Alloalcanivorax dieselolei B5: one gene and its partner. The protein of the gene in region 1 binds, or shares a complex with, the protein of each later gene. Links are inferred from orthologs where the notes say so. Each region holds a gene or a part of one and is shown in the gene's direction. Other genes may lie near its edges.

What was found. Proteins that work in one complex are often made in the same cells at the same time.
Region 2: the proteins of uvrB (region 1) and uvrD are in contact, whole or in part, in a crystal structure (PDB 7EGT), measured with the Thermus thermophilus proteins. The link is inferred for Alloalcanivorax dieselolei B5 from one-to-one orthologs. Residues at the interface, in WP_096411307.1 of Thermus thermophilus: Glu23, Leu25, Arg26, Asp27, Gly28, Glu29, Arg30, Phe31, Arg55, Glu326, Asp327, Phe328, Glu379, Ser382, Gln383, His398, Gly400, Arg401; in WP_096412145.1 of Thermus thermophilus: His654, Arg656, Phe657, Gln666, Asp668, Glu669, Lys680, Arg681, Leu682, Ser683, Lys685, Tyr686, Ala687.

The regions. Positions count from the first base shown.
Region 1 is NC_018691.1:1,890,649-1,898,820, forward strand. Bases 2,175-5,137 are described here. They hold uvrB (excinuclease ABC subunit UvrB), read left to right. Parts: upstream 2,175-2,629; coding sequence 2,630-4,645; downstream 4,646-5,137. Other genes in these bases: B5T_RS08640 (pyridoxal phosphate-dependent aminotransferase), read right to left, coding at 2,175-2,495; cysZ (sulfate transporter CysZ), read right to left, coding at 4,771-5,137. Outside these bases: B5T_RS08630 (exopolysaccharide biosynthesis polyprenyl glycosylphosphotransferase), read right to left, coding at 1-662; more of B5T_RS08640, read right to left, coding at 1,305-2,174; more of cysZ, read right to left, coding at 5,138-5,547; B5T_RS23030 (hypothetical protein), read left to right, coding at 5,820-6,200; B5T_RS23035 (hypothetical protein), read left to right, coding at 6,235-6,549; B5T_RS08655 (RHS repeat-associated core domain-containing protein), read left to right, coding at 6,780-8,172. UniProt on the Escherichia coli protein: The UvrABC repair system catalyzes the recognition and processing of DNA lesions. A damage recognition complex composed of 2 UvrA and 2 UvrB subunits scans DNA for abnormalities.
Region 2 is NC_018691.1:4,834,008-4,840,737, reverse strand. The notes cover bases 2,375-5,320. They hold uvrD (DNA helicase II), read left to right. Parts: upstream 2,375-2,739; coding sequence 2,740-4,902; downstream 4,903-5,320. Other genes in these bases: B5T_RS21725 (TRAP transporter substrate-binding protein), read left to right, coding at 5,059-5,320; B5T_RS21735 (sensor domain-containing protein), read right to left, coding at 2,375-2,572. Also shown: more of B5T_RS21735, read right to left, coding at 1-2,374; more of B5T_RS21725, read left to right, coding at 5,321-6,195; B5T_RS21720 (acyl-CoA thioesterase), read right to left, coding at 6,319-6,711; B5T_RS21715 (TRAP transporter large permease), read right to left, coding at 6,716-6,730. UniProt on the Escherichia coli protein: A helicase with DNA-dependent ATPase activity. Unwinds DNA duplexes with 3'-5' polarity. Translocates on single-stranded DNA with 3'-5' polarity. Initiates unwinding more efficiently from a nicked substrate than double-stranded DNA.

The DNA.
Region 1 (8,172 bases):
ATCGCTTCCAGCAGGGAACGACCATTTAGTACCGGGATGCGCCGGGAGTGATGGCGGGCGATGAAGCGGACCCAGTCGTCGTTCAATTTGGTGTCCATGTCCACCACCAGAACATCGAAACGCCGCTTATCGTTGGGGTCGGTCAGGTAGCAGAAGCGATATTGTTCGTGCTCCCGTTCGGGTTCCTCGAAACGGGTGCCGGGCACGAAGGCCAGTTTGGTGTAACGGAAGCGGGCTTTTACCGCCAATGCCAGGCCCTGGTGGGCAAGGATCAGGACGAAGCCGATGAACAAGGGTAGGCGCGAGTAACCTAACCGCAGGGCTATAACGGCGAAGATTGCCAAGCTGATGGTGATTCCCGTGACGCTCAACTGATAGGGCAAGAGGTTGCCCCCGGGATATTGGCCCAGTGCGCGGGAGAGTAGCAGATTGGTGATGAAGGTGGCGGCCAGGACAAATGAGGTCATTGTCTGGTTCGCGTCGCTGGGCAGCCATTGCCGGTATGCAAGCCAAAATGGAACAAGCAGCACCAACGCAAATGAAATAGACTGCCAGAGCGGCGCGTTCAGCAGGATACGTTCGTACCATCGCTGGTGCCGCTTGGGTTCCAACAGATGATTCTGTTGTGATTCAAGCTGATGTAGTGCATCACCCTGACTCATACCGCTCTTACCCTCGTTCCATCTCAGCGAATGACTGAAGCCTGCCCCCCCGGCGGGAGTGCCGCCAGTTCAATTTGGCCATTCTCTGGTATTCGAGGCGTAGTCCATTGCCCCAAAAACGACAATTTTAGCATGGTTTTACGGGATGATGTCTGGCCGGTTGGTCATATCGGGCCGGCTCCTTTGCGAATTCGGGTCAACTCCTTTGCAAAACAGGGAAAGGGGACAACAAAGGGATGGAGGAAGGGAAAGGAATTCGTCTGCAAGCAGACTTCCCACAGCAATTGGAAAGAAGGCGGGAGTCCGTTGTTGGGGAGGGGGGAGCGGGCAAAGAAAAAGGGTCTACCCGATGGATAGACCCTTTTCTATTTGGCTCCGCCTGCTGGGCTCGAACTAGGCGAATTCACTGGATTCGCGCGCTGATTAACAAGCGGCCTTGGCCGCTCAATCAGCGGACAAAGAAAAAGGGTCTACCCGATGGATAGACCCTTTTCTGTTTGGCTCCGCCTGCTGGGCTCGAACCAGCGACCCGCTGATTAACAGTCAGCTGCTCTACCAACTGAGCTAAGGCGGAATGTCTTGAGGCCGCGTATATTAGTGGCGGCTTTCGGGGGCGTCAACACCCCCGAGTCCGTTTGTTGCTTATTTGTTCAATACCTTCTCGATTCGGCGCACGGCTTCCTTCAGGGTGTCGAGGCCGACGGCGAAGGACAGGCGCATGCAACCCGGGGCGCCGAAGGCGGAACCCGGTACCAGGGCAACGCCGGCGGTGTCGAGCAGCTTGGTGGCAAGCTCGGTGCAGCTGGAGACGTCGTCCATTTCGGCGATGGCGCCGGAGAAGTCCGGGAAGGCGTAGAACGTGCCGTCACCGGGAGCGCAACTGACGCCGGGCAGGGCGTTCAGGGCTTCCACCACATAGTCATGACGCTCCTTGAATGCTTTGACCATGTCCGCCACGCATTGCTGATCGCCGGCCAGGGCCGCTTCGGCGGCGGCCTGGCTGATGGAGGCCGGGTTGGAGGTGCTTTGGCTCTGCACCTTCTTCATGGCGCCGATCAGCTTCTGCGGGCCGGCGGCGTAGCCGATCCGCCAGCCGGTCATGGAGTAGGCCTTGGAGACGCCGTTCATGACCACGGTGCGGTCGTACAGGTCCGGGCAGGCGTTGACGATGTTCACGAACGGCTGGCCGGTCCACAGGATGTGCTCGTACATGTCGTCGGTGGCGACCACGATGTCCGGGTGCTGCTTGAGCACTTCACCCAGCGCCGCCAGCTCTTCCTTGGTGTAGGCCATGCCGGACGGGTTGGACGGGCTGTTGATCACGAACAGGCGGGTTTTCGGCGTGATCGCCGCGGCCAGCTGTTCCGGGGTGATCTTGAAGCGGGTTTCCAGGGTGGTTTCCAGGATCACCGGTACGCCGCCGGCCACTTTCACCATATCCGGGTAGCTGACCCAGTAGGGGGCGGGGATAATCGCTTCGTCACCGTCGTTGAACAGAGCCAGCGCCATGTTGAAGAAGCTCTGCTTGCCGCCGCTGGAGACCAGCACCTGGGCTGGTTCGTAGCTCAGGTCGTTCTCACGCTTGAACTTGTCGACGATGGCCTGTTTCAGGCCGGGAGTGCCGTCCACCGCGGTGTATTTGGTTTTGCCGGCATTGATCGCCTCGATGGCGGCCTGTTTGATATGATCCGGGGTATCGAAATCCGGCTCGCCGGCGCCCAGTCCAATAATGTCCTTGCCCTGAGCTCGCAGCTCGGCGGCCTTGGAGGTCACCGCCAGGGTCGGGGAAGGTTTGATGCGTTGGACGCGGTCGGAAAGGTTGATATCGGACATGCACTCCTCATCTATCGGATGATGATTGGAACCCGGTTTTGGCACAGACCGGGGCACGCAATATTACCGCATCCGGCCCGGATCTCATAGGGTGGCCGAGCCGCTCTCACCCCACAGCAGGACAGCGACACACCATGGCAGACACCGCGTTTAAATTGCACTCGGATTACCAGCCCGCCGGGGATCAGCCCACGGCCATCGCGCAATTGGTGGAAGGGCTCGAGGATGGACTCGGCCATCAGACCCTGCTCGGGGTGACCGGGTCGGGGAAGACGTTCACCATGGCCAATGTGATCCAGCAGGTGCAGCGCCCGACCCTGGTGATGGCGCACAACAAGACCCTGGCCGCTCAGTTGTATGGGGAGTTCAAGGCGTTTTTCCCGGAAAACGCGGTGGAGTACTTCGTTTCCTACTACGACTACTACCAGCCGGAAGCCTACGTACCCAGCTCGGACACCTTTATCGACAAGGACTCCTCGGTGAACGAGCACATCGAGCAAATGCGCCTGTCCGCCACCAAGGCCATTATCGAGCGCCCGGACACCATCATCGTCGCCACGGTGTCGGCCATTTACGGTCTGGGTGATCCGGCCAGCTACCACGCCATGGTGCTGCATCTGGTGCGTGGCGATCATATCGATCAGCGCGACCTGCTGCGGCGTCTGGCGGAGTTGCAGTACACCCGCAACGAGATGGACTTCCGCCGTGCCACCTACCGGGTGCGCGGTGACGTGATCGACATCTTCCCGGCGGAAGAGGAGAGCAAGGCGGTACGTCTGGAGCTGTTCGATGATGAGATTGAGGACATCAGTATCTTCGATCCGCTCACCGGCGAAGTGATCAAGCGGGTGGGGCGCGTCACCATTTACCCCAAGAGCCACTATGTGACGCCCCGGGAAACCGTGCTCAAGGCCATCGAGATGATCAAGGAGGAGCTGGCCGACCGCCTCAAGCTGCTGCGGGACAACAACAAGCTGGTGGAGGCGCAGCGGTTGGAGCAGCGCACCCGTTTCGACATCGAGATGCTTCAGGAACTGGGCTATTGCAACGGTGTGGAGAACTACTCGCGGCTGTTTTCCGGCCGCCAGCCTGGTGAAGCGCCGCCGACGCTGTTTGATTATCTGCCGCAGGACTCGTTGCTGATCATGGATGAGTCCCACGTCACCGTGCCGCAACTGGGCGCCATGTACAAAGGCGACCGCTCCCGCAAGGAAACCCTGGTGGAATACGGCTTCCGGCTGCCCTCGGCGCTGGATAACCGGCCTCTCAAGTTCGAGGAATGGGAGCGGCTGGCGCCGCAAATGGTATTTGTCTCCGCCACGCCGGGCTCCTACGAGGAAAAGCACGCCGGCCAAGTGGTGGAGCAGGTGGTACGGCCCACCGGGCTGGTGGACCCGGCCATCGAAATCCGTCCCGCCGGCAGCCAGGTGGACGACCTGGTGGGCGAGGCCCGGGAATGCATCGCCAAGGGCGAGCGGGTGCTGGTGACCACGCTGACCAAACGGATGGCGGAAGACCTCACCGAGTACCTGAACGAAAACGGCATCAAGGTGCGCTACCTGCACTCCGACATCGACACCGTGGAACGGGTGGAAATCATCCGCGACCTGCGTCTGGGCAAGTTCGATGTGCTGGTGGGGATCAACCTGCTGCGGGAGGGCCTGGACATGCCGGAAGTGGCGCTGGTCGCCATTCTTGACGCTGACAAGGAAGGCTTCCTGCGTTCCGACCGTTCCCTGATCCAGACCATCGGCCGGGCGGCGCGCAACATCCAGGGGCGGGCCATTCTCTACGCCGACCAGGTCACCGGCTCCATGCGCCGGGCCATGGACGAAACCGAGCGCCGCCGGAACAAGCAGATCGAACACAACAAGGCAATGGGCATCACCCCGCAAGGTCTGATCAAGCAGGTGCGGGATATCATGGATGACGCCTATGCCACCGGCGCCGGTCAGCCGGAGCGCAAGCGTACCCGCAAGGTGGCGGACGACCGCGAGGAGTACATGGCCCGCTCACCGGCGGAGGTGGCCAAGGAAATCGATCAGTTGGAAGCGAAGATGATGGAGCACGCCAAGAACCTGGAGTTCGAGCAGGCCGCGGCCCTGCGCGACCGCGTCCATCGCCTGCGGGAAGAGGGCTTCATGCGGTAAGCCATGGCCAGTGGCCCACGCCGTTGGTTTCGCCCCCTGTAGGAGCCTGCCCTGCAGGCGAATGGTTTTTCGTCGACCGCTGTGGGAAGCCAGCTCGCTGGCGAATAATCGCCAACGCACTCCTGCTACACCACCTCCGGCATCACCTCCGGGCTCAACTCCTTCACCCAGATCAGAGTCCCGGCGATCACCGCCACCGGCATAATGAACAGATTCACCAGCGGCAGCATGGTCAGCCCCATCACCAGCGAGCCGAACGTCAGCACCAGCCAGCGCTTGCGCTTGAGCCGCACCAGCATCTCCTCGAACGACACTTGGCGGTTATCCGCGCCATAGTCGATGTACTGCATGCCCAGCAGCCAGCCGGACCACAGGAACCACACCGCCGACGCGAAGACATTGACCACCGGAATAAAATAAAGCACCACCACCACGAACAGCACCAGTAGTGCGCGTGACAGCCAGTACAGGGTCTTGCGGATCTCCCGCTTGAAGGTCCGCCAGATCATCGCGCCGATGGACTCATCCGGCATCGGCCGGTTGGTGACCTGGATATCCACCTTCTCCGCCAGAAAACCCATGAATGGCGCGGCGATCAGCTGTACGCCCAGGGTGAAGACGCTGGCGAACACCCCCAACAACAGAATCCACACCAGCACCACCGCGGCGTTGGCCAGAAACTGGATCAGCCCGTTGAGGAAGCTCAATCCGCCATCCAGCGCCCAGCCCGCCGTCACCGCCGAAATCCAGCCCCCGATCCAGGTCGCGGAGAGCCAGTACAGCACCCCGAACACCAGCACGTTAAAGGCCATCGGCACCATGACATACCAACGCAGGCCCGGGCTGCGCGCCAGACTGAAGGCCTGACTCAAATAGGAAAACGCACGACTGATCTGCTGCACGGTCCACCCTGTCTTCGGCTACGGAAACACCGCGGAGTCTAACGGGGTGGGGGTGGGGTGCCAATGGTGGATCTGGATGGGCGGGAAGGAAAGGCGAGGTTGTTTGTGAATGGTTGTAGGCTGAGGCTTACATGAAAAAGGGTGAATATCCTACAGGAAATGTATGAAAGGGCTTACACAAAAATATGATGAATAGTTATATAAGATCACTTATCGGATTGAGATCTGTTTCTCGATTATCAGAACCATGGATCTAAATTGGGGAAAAAGACATGTTCAAGAAATGGGGTTTAGGGCTTGTTTTTGCGGGTGTTGCTTCTTTCGGTGGGGCACCCATGGTGGCTATGGCGACTCCAGGAGGAACCGGGGCGTTTATGCCGAAGGATATAGAAATTGCACCTGATTATGTTTATATCCGTGTCGCACCTGATACAGCGGCCGGCCTCCAAAACATTGATGATTGCGATAAGAAGGATGTTCTTATCATCCCTAGTGATGATTCAACACTGAGGGCTGAGATGATTTCCGTTGTTTTATCATCTCTCTCATTTGGAAAACCTTTGTCCGTCTGGGTACCTCGTTGTGAGCCTCTACATTGGGTAGGTGCACCTACTGCACCTTATGTAGGAAGTGTGTTTATGCACCGCCAATGAGGCTTAGTATGAAAATTAATAAAGGATATTTACTGTGGTTTTTTTGCTTCTCCTGGTTTGTGCTGGTGCGCGGGCCGAGTTCCTGGAAGGGACCGTCGACCGAGTAGGTTGCCATATAGATAAGGACGAGTGTTTTGTTGTTCTTGATTCTCCTGTTATGGACGTTTCTAAATGTAGTAACGATAGCTCTGCTGGGCTGCGCTGGGGATCTTCAGGAGAACATGCATATGCCGCCTTATCCATCATCATGAATGCGAAAGTGAATAACATGAAGGTGTTGTTCGGCGGCGTGGGGGATACCTGCTTTGGCGATTTCTTAAGCTTTAGATGGGTCACTCTTAAAGACTAAAGTGTGATTTTTGGGGCACCAATAAAGAGAAGAAGGGATAGGGTATGTCTAGATACAGGAAGGCTTTGGGGATTTTTTTTGCACTTTTAATGTGCATGGCCGGTTCGGCATCCGCATCGATTTCTCTGAATAAGCCTTTATATCACGTCTATTATGGCGATATAGACAGTGTGGAGTACGGGCTGGATGGGCATCTGGATATTCTCCTTCGAGCACGCCAGCAGTTCATCATGCTGACCGTGGGAATTTCGTTCCCCGTTCCGTTTGATTCCGGCTACCAAGATATTCTTCTCTGTGGCACCAGCAGTGGCGACTTCGTACCCTGCACCATGACACAGGGCGCGGCCATCCCTGCCCAACCTTCCAATTTGTTTGATGGATTGATCGGTGATTTGGATGGGGACGGCATTGCCGACCTTTTCCTGCAGTCAAAAGACCCCAATATAAATAGCCTCTTTCTGAGCAATAACAGCGATGGCACGCTGTCTCTGAAAGACCAGTTCCTGAAGATTGGAGATCACTGGGTATCTGGAGGTGGTGAGGTCTCGATCAGGGACAATCCCCACGATAGCGGGAAAGTCTTGTTTCTTGATGATTCCCGTTACTCGCAGTGGAATGGCAGCAGCTTCTCCGAACCCAGAAGCGTCGATCTTAATACTTCCCTGATCGGTTCCTCCGCATCCTCCTTCTCCGTTGATCTCGGCCAGGCTGAGTTCAGCCTGCCCATCCAGGTCCCCAAAGGCGGTGCCGGTGTCGACCCCTCGTTCTCGATCCATTACTCCAGCGGTTCCGGATACGGCCAGGCGGGCATGGGGTTCAGTATTGCCGGCGTTTCCGCCATCGAGCGCTGTGGTTATAGTTTCGAACGGGATGGTGCTGTATCGGGAGTAAAAGGAAACAATGGCGACTTGCTTTGCCTCGACGGCAATCGATTGATCCTCGTCTCCGGCCAGTACTGGGGTAACGGCTCAATCTATCAGACCGAGGCGGAATCGGATCGTAAGATCGTCTACAGCCAGGGTGGCTTTACCGTCCATGAGAAGAACGGCGATGTTCTGTATTACGGCAGCCGGGCGGATAGTCGTATCACTGGCCGTCTGTCCGGCAACGCGGTTGGCCGCTGGGCGTTGGATGGCGTGGAAGACCGCTTGGGGTATGGATATCGGGTGACGTACCAGCCCGGCTCCGCTGGCTATTTCCCCAAGAAGATCGAATATACGGTCAAGGACGGCCAGGCCGGTAGCGGCGATGCCGAGGTGGAATTCACCTATGAGCCGGATCCCTATGGCTGGCGTATCGCGGTGCTGGGCAAGGTGTATAAAGTCGGGCTTCGTCTGGCTCGTGTCACCTCTCGGAGTCATGGCTCCGTGGCGAGACAGTATCACTTCCGCTATGAAACCAGCCAGGCCACCAAACGCTCGCTATTGACGCGCTTCTTTGAATGCGATGCCTCGGTGCGTTGTTTCAAACCGATCGCCTTGAACTGGAAAAAAGAGCGTCAGCCGGACTTTTCCAAGGCGACCTATACCCGTTTCCCCGGTTCGCCCACCAATGAGCATGTCTTTGAGGAGGGGTTGCATTACCCCGGTTTTGCACGCTGGGTGGATATCAATAGGGATAAAA
Region 2 (6,730 bases), 2.9 Mb from region 1 along the record:
AGGAATAACCGGTGCCGAAATCGTCCAGCGACAGGCCGATCCCCCGTGAGCGCAGCCGCTCCAGCAGAGCGATATTCTGCTCCAGGTCCTCCATGATCAGGCTTTCGGTGAGTTCCAGCTCCAGCAGATGAGCGGGCAGGCCGGTGAGGTCGAGAACACGGTCGATGACGTCGGCCAGATTGCCCTTGCGGAATTGATGCGCGGACAGGTTCACCGATACCCGGATGTTCCCCAGCCCCTGTTTATGCCACTGGTGCGCCTGGCGGCAGGAGCGCTCCAGCACCAGTTCGCCGATGGCGGAGATCAGGCCGGACTCCTCCGCCAGTGGGATGAACTCCGACGGCGGCAACAATCCCATGCTCGGGTGCTGCCAGCGCACCAGGGCTTCCACCGAGGAGACGGCGTTGCTGGCCAGATCCATTTTCGGCTGGTAGTGGACCACGAACTCATTTTTGAAGATGGCCTTGCGCAGGCTGGTTTCCAGCGCAAGTTGCTCCACCGAGGCCACCTGCATGCCGCTGCGGTAGAACTGGTAATTGTTGCCGCCGCTGCGCTTGGCCTGATGCACCGCCATGTCAGCCTGGTTGATCATGGGCTGGGCATCCATGGCGGTGGACGGGAACAGACTGATGCCGATGCTGGCGCCCAGCAGAAGCTCGTGACTGTCGATCAGGAACGGCTTCTTCATCGCGTTGATGATCTTCTGGCACAGAGCGCCGATTTGCGGCTCCCCGCCGCAGTTGTCCAGCACCAGGGCGAATTCGTCGCCGCCGACCCGGGCCAGGCTCTCATCGCCGGGGCCGCACTGGGAGATGCGGTCGGCGGCCAGTTTCAGCAGACGATCACCGATTTCGTGGCCGAGCGATTCGTTGATCGGCTTGAAGCGGTCCAGATCGATCATCAGCAACGCCACCCGGGAACGATTGAGGCGCCCCAGGGTGAGTGCCTTGTGCAGCCGCTCGCGGAACAGAGTGCGATTGGGCAGGCCGGTAAGGCGGTCGTAATTGGAGAGGAAGCGGACCCGCTCCTCCGCTTCCTTGCGCGAGGTCAGATCGGAAATCATGCCGACATAGCGGATTACCCGCTGGCGTTCGTCGAGCACACTGCTGATCTGCACCCACTCGGGAAAGATTTCGCCATTGCGCCGGCGGCCGGTGATTTCCCCCTCCCAGAAGCCGTTGCGGCGCAGCCCCACGCGGATGGTGTGGTAGAGATTGCGGTGACGGCGGGCATGTTCGCTGTCGGCGATGCTCTTACCGTTCATTTCTTCCTCGCGATAGCCGGTGATCTGCTCGAAGCGGGCGTTGGCGGCGAGGAAGCGGAATTGCCGGTCGAGGATGAAGATGCCCTCCGGCGCGTTCTCGAAGACGGTGGCGGCCAGGCGTTGCTGTTCCTGGGCCTCGCGTTGAGAGGTGATGTCCCGGCGAGTGCCGATCATGCGGATGGCACGGCCGTTGTCGTCCCACTCCACCACGCGGCCGTCGTCCTCCAGCCAGCACCAGTGCCCTTGCTTGTGGCGCAACCGGTAAATGGCGTGATAGCGGTCGGTCTCGCCCTTGAAGTGGGCGACCATGCCGCGGCGGATGGTGGGAAAGTCGTCCGGGTGCACCAGCTGCTTGAGATCACCGAAGAAATTGCCGAAGTATTCGTTCTCGTAGCCGAGCAGCCGGTCGAAATTGGTGTGGTAGTTGGAGCCGGTGTTCAGGTTCCAGTCCCACAGACCGATATTGCTGGCCTCCAGCGCCAGCTCCAGGCGCTCGCCGGTGGCGGTGAGTTCCCGGTTGGCCACTTCCAGCGCCCGGGTACGTTCGCTGACCATGGATTCGAGCCGGTCGTTGGCCTCCTGCAGACGCCGCCGTGCCTCTTTCCGTTCACAAATCTCCTCGGCCAGCTTTTCGTTCAGCGCCTCGGCGTTGGCGCGCGCCCGGTCCAGGTAATCGATCAGGGCGGTGTTGCTGATCTGCAGATCCAGGGCACGGTGAGAGGTGCTGTTGATGTAACGGGCGGTGAGAAACAGAAAGCCGGCGATGGCGAGCAGAGTGGTGGCCAGAGCGGGGTTGTCCGGTTGTGTCAGCAGCAATTGAGTAAAGGCGGGCGTCAGCAGCAGCGCCTGATAGCTCACCACGGTGAACAGGTGGCTGCTGTAGGCGGCCAGTGCCACGATGCCCAGGCCGATGCCCAGGCAGCCCAGGGTCAGCTGCGCATAGAACAGGGATTCGTCCGGCGTGGCGGATTGCAGGTTCAGCAGCAGACCGCCGAGCCCCAGTAACAGACCGGAAATCAGCACGAACAGCGAGATGTAACGGCGCTGTTGACGGTGATCGGTATCGTCTTCCAGGTCCCAGGATTGCAGCCACAGGATGCGCGCCGCTATGAAGGTCAGCGTCAGCGCCGCCCATCCCAGCAGCAATAGCAGGGACACCGGCGTGGCCCAATAGGCCGCCAGGGTGACCAGCACGGTGGCCGCTTCCAGCATGCTCATGCCACGTAAGCCGGCGCTCAGGTGGCGGCATTGGGCACGCATCACCGCATGGCGGGAATGATCCATATGTTGCTGAGATGACGTAGACACGGACTCGGGTTCCAGGCTCGTGGACGGCCTTTTTGTTTTGCAGTTTACCCACGCCGGTGCGGGAAAGGAAACCACGGAAGGAGCACCGCGCGTGCGATTGGTCACGGATGCGTCGATTGCTGCAAAGCCAGCGCCGGCTTTCGCTGGTTCTGATAAACTCCGGGCCCATGGATGACGTAACCACACTTCTTGACGGCCTCAACCCGGCCCAACGCGACGCGGTCGCCGCGGAAGACCGCCATTTGCTGGTGTTGGCCGGCGCCGGCTCCGGTAAGACCCGCGTGCTGGTGCACCGCATCGCCTGGCAGATCGCCACCGAACAGGCTTCGCCTTTCGGCATTCTCGCGGTCACCTTCACCAATAAAGCGGCGGCGGAAATGCGCGGCCGCATCGAACAACTGCTGGCCATGCCCGCCGGTGGCATGTGGGTGGGCACCTTCCACGGCATCGCTCACCGCCTGCTGCGCTCGCACTGGCAGGAAGCGCGCCTGCCCCAGAGCTTCGAGATCATCGACGCCGATGACCAGCAGCGGCTGGTCAAACGGGTGATCCGTGAGTTGGGGCTGGATGAGCAGCGCTGGCCGGCGCGTCAGGCCACCTGGTTCATTAACGGCCAGAAGGACGAAGGGCTGCGCGCGGCGCACATGGATGTCAGCGGTGGCGATCTGTTCGCGGCGACCATGCAGAAGATCTACCTGGCCTATGAGGAAGCCTGCGAGCGCGCCGGCCTGGTGGACTTCAATGAAATGCTGCTGCGGGTGCTGGAACTGTTTCGCGACAATGATGACCTGCGCGGCCACTACCAGCGCCGCTTCCGCCATATCCTGGTGGATGAATTCCAGGACACCAACTCCATCCAATACGCCTGGCTGCGATTGCTGGCCGATGAGCATAACGCGGTCACCATCGTTGGCGACGACGACCAGTCCATCTACGGCTGGCGCGGCGCCAAGATCGAGAATATTCATCGCTTCAGCCGTGATTTCCCGGACACCCGGGTGATCCGTCTGGAACAGAACTACCGCTCCACCAGCACCATTCTGGAAGCGGCCAACGCGGTGATCGACAACAACCCGGACCGGCTTGGCAAGCAGCTGTGGACCGAGGGCGGCAAGGGAGACCCGATTCGCCTCTATGCCGGTTTCAACGAGGTGGACGAAGCCCGTTTCATCGCCGGCAAAGTGGAAAGCCTGATGCAGCAGGGTACCAATCGCGATGATATGGCGGTGCTGTACCGTTCCAATGCGCAGTCCCGGGTATTGGAGGAGGCGTTCCTGCAGGCCGGCATTCCTTACCGTATTTACGGCGGCCAGCGCTTCTTCGAGCGGGCTGAAATCCGTAACGCCCTGGCTTATCTGCGGTTACTCAACAACCGCCAGGCGGACGCCGCCTTCGAGCGGGTGGTGAACACCCCGACCCGGGGCATTGGCAATAAGACTCTGGAGGCGGTACGCGAGCAGGCCCGCCTGCGCGGTATCCCGCTCTGGGACGCGGCGGTGGCCATCGTCAACGAACGCCTGCTCAGCCCCCGGGCCAGCAACGCGCTGCTGGCGTTCCTGCAACTGGTGGATCAACTGGCGGCACAGACCGAGGCGCTGGATCTGGCCGAGACCACGGAACACGTGATCGCCGCCAGCGGCCTGCTGGACTTCCACGGTCAGGAAAAAGGGGACAAAGGCCAGCAGCGGGTGGAAAACCTGCAGGAGCTGGTCTCCGCCACGCGCCAGTTCGGAGAGGGCGACGAGGAGTCCGATCTGGACCCGCTCACCGCCTTCCTCGACCACGCCGCCCTGGAGGCCGGAGACGGCCAGGCGGAGGCGTTCGAGGACGCGGTGCAGATGATGACCCTGCACTCCGCCAAGGGGTTGGAGTTCCCGGTGGTGTTCATCACCGGCCTGGAAGAAGGGCTGTTTCCCCATCAGATGTCCTCGGAGGAGCCTGGCCGGTTGGCCGAGGAACGGCGGCTCTGTTATGTGGGGCTGACCCGGGCCATGCGTGAGCTGTATCTGACCTACGCCGAGAGCCGGCGCCTGTTCGGCAACGAGACGCTCAATCCGCCCAGCCGCTTCCTGCGTGAGATTCCCGGTGAGCTGGTGGAGGAAGTGCGGGTGCGGGCGGCGGTGAGCCGCCCGGTGGGCCGCCGCGGCACGGTGCGTCAGGAGGAGGCCAACGGCATCGGTCTGGGCGCGCGGGTGGTACATCCCAAATTCGGAGAAGGTACGGTATTGCACTTCGAAGGGCAGGGGCCCAATGCCCGCCTGCAAATCAACTTCGATGGCGTGGGGACCAAATGGCTGGTCAGCCAGTATGCCCGCCTGGACGTGCTGTAGAAGGACGTTTTGTAGAGGGACGTGCTGTAGAGGGAGACGTGCTGCGCCAGGGTAGATAAAAGTCCCATGGACAGCCGTTCCGTAAAAAGAGATAAGACCCGTGCCCGGTCGTTCCGGGCACATACTTACAACAACCCGAAGGGGAGAGACTTACCAATGGATCGTCGCAAATTCGTTTCCGCCCTGGGCCTGGGCCTGGGGCTGGGCGCCGCCGCCTTGGCGGGCTGTGGCCAGGATGAAAAACCCGCGGCCAGTGACAACAGTGCCGTCGGCGAGAAGAAAGCCGAAGCGCTGAAATGGGATCTGGTCACCACCTGGCCGAAGAATTACCCCGGCCTGGGTACCGGTGCCAACCGCTTTGCCGAGCGCGTCAATGCCATGTCCGGTGGCCGCTTGACCATCAAGGTGCACGGTGCCGGCGAGCTGGTGCCCGCCACCGAAGTGTTTGACGCGGTCCGTTCCGGCAGTGCCCAGATGGGGCACTCCACGCCTTATTACTGGAAGGGCAAGCATTCGGCCATGCCCTTTTTTACCACCATTCCTTTTGGTCTGACCGCCTGGGAGATGAACGGCTGGCTCAACTTCGGCGGTGGCCAGGAGCTGTGGGAGGAACTGTACGAGCCGTTCAACCTGCAGCCGCTGGCCTGCGGTAACAGCGGCACGCAGATGGCCGGCTGGTTCAACAAGGAAATCAATTCTGTCGACGATCTCAAGGGGCTCAAGATCCGCATGCCCGGCCTGGCCGGCGAGGTGATCAAGCGCCTGGGGGCGATTCCGGTGCAAATGCCCGGCGGCGAGGTGTTCACCTCCCTGCAGACCGGTGCGCTGGATGCCGCGGATTGGGTCGGCCCCTATAATGACCTGGCCTTCGGTTTGTACAAGGTGGTCAAGTACTACTACTACCCGGGCTGGCAGGAACCGGGTTCCGCGTTGGAAGTGATCATCAACAAGGATGCCTGGAACAGCCTGCCGCAGGATTTGCAGCACATTGTCCGTTCCGCCGCCGAAGCGGAGAACCAGCACATCCTGGATGAGTTCACCGCCCGCAACGCCGATGCGCTCAAACAGCTGGTCAACGAGCATGGCGTGCAGTTGCGCCGCCTGCCGGACGATGTCCTGATGGCGCTGAAGGACACCAGTGATCAGGTGATTGAAGAGGTGATCGCCGGGGATGAGCTGTCACGGCGCATTTATGAGTCGATCGTCGCTTTCCGCGACGCTTCCATGCCCTACCAGGAAGTCGCCGAACAGGCTCTGCTCAACAGCCGCACACTGGTGTTGAAGGACGCCTGACCGGCTGAATCCGAGGTCGCTACAAGGCTACTGTAGGAGCCAGCCCTGCTGGCGAATGCTTTCGGGGTGGCATTCGCTTGCAGGCGGAGCGGCAAGCGCCTACAGCGGCTTCGTGGCCCTTCTCTAGCGAGGCACGGCCCGGGTACGGCCACTGTCGTCGATGGCGACAAAGGTGAAGTGCCCTTCGGTGACCTTGGCCAACTCCCCGGTATCTTCCCGAATCCACACTTCCACCTGAATCTGCATCGAACTGCGGCCAATATCGAGCAGTTGCGTGTAGCAGCTCACCACGGCGCCCACCGGTACCGGGCGCAGGAACGCCATGGAATCAACCGCCACCGTGGCGATGCGCCCCTTGGCGGTGGCGCGGGCGGTTACCGAACCGGCCAGGTCCATCTGGGACACCAGCCAGCCACCGAAGATATCGCCGTTCCAGTTGGCGTTCTGCGGCATGGCAATGGTTTGCAGGGCCAGAGTGCCCTTGGGTTGAGGGATATCGTCGCTGGGATCGGTCATCTTGTTATCCATATAGCAG